2 regions of the Vibrio sp. F13 genome follow, and region 2 is predicted to be linked to the other one. Evidence: riboswitches for the same ligand, from Rfam matches in the RefSeq annotation. Region 2 holds a riboswitch; the other holds the start of a gene.
The links. Region 2 has a riboswitch for lysine ahead of lysC (lysine-sensitive aspartokinase 3). Riboswitches for the same ligand answer to the same signal wherever they lie in the genome.
Positions count from the first base shown of each region.

Region 1: another riboswitch for lysine. It lies ahead of LMH68_RS02580 (Na+/H+ antiporter NhaC family protein); the one in region 2 lies ahead of lysC (lysine-sensitive aspartokinase 3).

Region 1 is NZ_CP170175.1:573,524-575,991, forward strand. Features, by position in the region: gene LMH68_RS02580 (Na+/H+ antiporter NhaC family protein) at 1-1,549, opposite strand, end outside; lysine riboswitch at 1,662-1,839, opposite strand; gene LMH68_RS02585 (H-NS family nucleoid-associated regulatory protein) at 2,204-2,468, shown strand, end outside.
Region 2 is NZ_CP170175.1:1,396,945-1,399,412, forward strand. Features, by position in the region: gene LMH68_RS06260 (pyridoxal-phosphate-dependent aminotransferase family protein) at 1-636, opposite strand, end outside; lysine riboswitch at 813-990, shown strand; gene lysC (lysine-sensitive aspartokinase 3) at 1,099-2,466, shown strand.

The sequences.
Region 1 (2,468 bases), 820 kb from region 2:
ATGCAAAACATACAGCAACAAACGTTAGAGACGCTGCGCCAAATGCGATGCCAATTGAAGATGTCATACCTAGAGTGATGAAACCAATGCACGATACGAACGCTACAGACAACGCGTATGGAAGCTGAGTCGAGACGTGGTCGATGTGGTTACAACGAGCACCAGTAGAAGACAGAATCGTCGTATCTGAGATTGGAGAACAGTGGTCACCAAATACTGCACCCGCTAGAACCGCACTTAGCATTGGAAGAATCAGTGCGATATCCGATGCTGCAGCCATGTCACCTGCGATAGGTAGCATGATACCGAACGTACCCCATGAAGTACCTGTAGAGAACGCCATAACGCCCGCTAGAAGGAACAAGATAACTGGTAGCCAGTGGTAATCGATGCTGCCCGTTACTAGAGATGATAGGTACGAACCTGTTTTCATGTCGCCGATTACAGAACCGATAGTCCATGCGAATACAAGGATTAGGATTGCGCCAAACATAGAGCTTGCACCAATCCACATTGTTCTTGCGATATCGGCCATAGATAGCTTTTGCTTGAATACTGTCGCTAGTGCTACTAGTAAGCCGATAACACCACCGTAAACAAGAGATTTACCAACATCTGTATTTTCGAATGCACCAAGTAGGTTAAACGCTTGACCATCAGCAGCTAACGCTTGACCGCCTGTGTAAAGCATCGCAGCTACAGTCGCTACGATCAATGAAACGATCGGCATGATTAGGTCAGAAACAGAACCGTTCTCGCTCTCTTCGATGTCTAGCTCTTCGTTTAGATCGTGAGCTTGCTGGCTATCGTTGTCGCCTTCAAAGCCACGACCTTGAGACGCTTCGATCTCGTGATCGCGCATCTTACCAACATCTAGACCGAACCACGCCACTGCGAACACCATCAATAGTGCAAATACCGCGTAGAAGTTCATTGGAATAAGACGAACATAAGCACCTAGAGCAGAATACTCTGTCACACCATGTGTTACTAAGATGCCACCAATAATAGTAATGATGTAAGCACCCCAACTAGAAGCTGGCATGATCACACACATAGGAGCCGCAGTAGAATCAAGAATATAAGCTAGCTTAGCGCGAGATACGTAGAAACGGTCTGTAACAGGACGAGAGATTGCACCCACTGCCAAGCTGTTGAAGTAATCATCAACAAAGATGAATACACCTAAAAATGCAGCAAGCAGTTTTGAACCACGCTTGCTCTTAACTCGAGACTGAGCCCACTCAGCGAATGCACGAGTACCACCAGAAAGCGTTAATAGCGCTGTTGTCATTCCAAGAATAATTAGGAAAGCAATGATGCTCATGTTCCAAGTATTGATACCACCATCTTCGATGAAAACACCAGATGCTTTAGTAAATACGTAGCTAGCGGCATTACCTACTGAATAGTCAGCCAGTAAGATGGCACCCATAACGATACCGACACCCAAAGAAACCAATACACGGCGGGTAACAATAGCAAGGCTCAAAGCCACAAGGGGCGGAAGCAAAGATAAAGGTGATGTTGCAAAATCTATTAAATTCATGATCTTCAAAAACCAGTTTTTTATTTGGCTAGAGATCTACTGCAGACAAACTTGATACGGCTGACCAAGCTCATGTTGAACTAAGCGAAAGGGAAGTGAACACTTCACCCAACCCTACAGTAGCGCTCCATAGTTTAAAATTAAGACTATGGCAGTGTTGTACCTATTGAGCACAACCCCAGCAAATTGCTTAGATATACAATTTACTTCGGCAATTACACCTTTCATTCCCGTTCATTGGCATCACCCCAACGGAAGTTACTTTTTATAATTGCACCTCTACGTGCGATAACATTATTAACCGTGTAAACCAGAGTTTAACAACAAATTAACCAACACCTCGCATCAGGTAGCCGCAATTGTACTCATCAAGAGCAACAATGCAACATATCATTCCGAGAAAAATAGCTTTTTGTTAATGAACTAATCAATAGAAGAATAGTCTACATAAGTTGACTACTCCACCTGTCACATATCATTTTTTAAGATATTCTTAATAATTATTATAAATTCAATAGAAATACTGCTCTGAATTTTCAACTATTCATCTCACTTTTATATTTAAATATGTAATAGAAGAAATACTATTTGTTTTATTCCTAGGCTCTGTTTATTATTAGGAAGATTATTTAGTTTACCTTGATGGAAAATATCATGTCTGAATTAACAAAAACTCTATTAAATATCCGCAGCCTTCGTGCGTTCTCACGTGAATTAACTCTTGAGCAACTTGAAGAAGCGCTAGACAAGCTGACTATTGTTGTACAAGAGCGTCAAGAGTCTGAAGCTGAAGAGCGTGCTGCTAAAGCAGAGCAAGAAGCTAAGCTTTCTGCTATTGCTGAACAAATTGCAAAAGACGGAATTGATGTTGCCAATCTTATTGCTGCACTTTCTGGTGAAGCAAAATCTAAAACAACAA
Region 2 (2,468 bases):
CCCTGGCACACAAGACAGACACTTTTGGCTGCCAGAATAAACCGCATCAAGCTGCCACTCATCAACCAGCAATGGCACACCACCTAATGATGTCACTGCATCAACAATCGTTAACGCATCAAACTGACGAGCGACAGCAGAGATAGCTTGAGCATCAGATAACGCTCCGGTTGATGTCTCTGCATGCACAAATGCAACAGCAACGGCATCGGGGTTTTCTGCCAATGCTTGTTCTACCTTTTCAACTGAAACGGGCTTGCCCCATTCGTCATCAACAAGGATCGCTTCGCCACCACAACGCACCACGTTTTCTCGCATACGCTCACCGAAGACACCGTTACGACAAACAATCACCTTTTCACCAGGCTCAATCAAGTTAACAAAACAGGTCTCCATACCTGCACTGCCCGGTGCAGAAACGGCAATCGTAAATTCGTTTTCAGTCTGGAAAGCGTATTTAAGAAGCTGTTTCAGTTCATCCATCATCGCAATAAACAGCGGATCTAGGTGACCTATGGTTGGACGGCTCAAAGCCTGTAACACTTGAGGTGAGATATCTGAAGGACCAGGTCCCATTAACGTTCGGTGTGGTGGATAAAAGCTATCGATAGCAGTAGTGAGTGGTAAATTAGACATGTACATCCCTTACGTTAATGTTGTGAACAATCCACCCTAAAGCAAATTGATTACCTCAGCAATTAGCCATAAGTATTGAGGTCAAACCACTGTCACATAATTGTTAAAATTATTTTTCAATTATCTCAAGTTACGGATTGACATTGTTACCACAAAAACGTTCAATGAAACGGCTATCTAGCAGAAGAGGAGCACTGCCCAGGCAGATGTTTTGTGGAACCGCATTTCCAATACAAAACATTTATGGGGAGCAGTGCCGAGATAATAAAAGGATGCAGGACCTTTATTATCGGTTGAGCGGGCTGAATCCCGTCAACTGTCGCCATTTCTATATGGTGAAGAGCTTCTGAGGTTACTATTCTAATAATTCCTCTCTTTTTGCTCTAAAACTCTCTTCGAAAAACATCGGACGTTGGATTACCCAACCGTAATTTTATTTTAGGAAGTCGTGGGAGATATATCGTGAGTGCATCTAATGTAGCTGGTTCTTTTAATGTCGCTAAGTTTGGTGGAACAAGTGTTGCCAACTTTGAAGCAATGAGCCGTTGTGCTGCCATTATTGAAAACAACTCAAACACGAAACTGGTCGTGAGTAGTGCATGCTCTGGTGTCACTAACTTGCTGGTTGAACTAGCAAATGGTGTTCAAGACAAAGCTCGTCGTCAGGAACTAATGGCGCAATTAGCGGACATTCACAACGCAATTCTTGACCAACTCGCAGATCCAATCAGCATCGAAAAAGAAGTCCACAGCATTCTTGATGACATTGCGAGCGCTGCAGAGGCCGCATCATTCCAAACAAGTACTAAACTGACGGATCACCTTGTCGCATGTGGCGAGTTGATGTCGACACACATCTTGGCTCAGATCATCTCTGAACGAGGCACTCCTGCTGTTCGCTTTGATATCAGAGATGTGATGCGCACTAATGATGATTTTGGTAAAGCCGAACCTCAACTAGAAGATATTGCCGCTCTAGCGCAAGAGAAACTGATTCCACTTTGCCAACAACAAGTTGTCGTTACCCAAGGTTTTATCGGCGCTGATAGCGAAGGTAACACCACGACTTTAGGCCGCGGTGGCAGTGATTACTCAGCAGCACTGATTGCCGAATCTGTACAGGCGATTGGTCTAGAAATCTGGACGGATGTTCCAGGTATCTACACCACAGATCCTCGTATTGCACCTAAAGCTTCTCCTATCCCAGAGATCAGCTTTAGTGAAGCATCGGAAATGGCAAACTTTGGTGCAAAGATACTGCACCCTTCAACTCTAGTACCTGCATTGCGCCACCAAATCCCGGTATTTGTCGGCTCTTCTAAAGCACCAGAGTTAGGTGGAACTTGGATTCGCCAAGAAGTTGAAAGCTCACCATTATTCAGAGCACTTGCTCTTCGTTGCAACCAAACGATGGTTACGCTTCGCAGTGCAAACATGTTCCATGCTTACGGCTTTTTGGCGAAGGTATTCGAGATCCTTGCTAAACATAAGATCTCAGTCGATCTCATCACGACTTCAGAGATCAGTGTCTCACTGACTCTCGATCAAACAGACACATCAGGTGGTGCTCCTGAGTTACCAGAAGCTGCTCGACTGGAGCTTGAAGAGTTGTGTTCTGTAGATATTGAACACGACCTATGCCTTGTTGCGCTTATTGGCAACAACATGAGTGAAAATAAAGGCTATGCAAAGCAGGTGTTTGGCACTCTGGAAGATTTCAATCTACGTATGATTTGTTACGGAGCAAGCCCACACAACTTGTGCTTCTTGCTAGATGCATCTGTTTCTAAGTTGGCGATCCAAAAACTTCACCAAGAGTTATTTGAATAAGG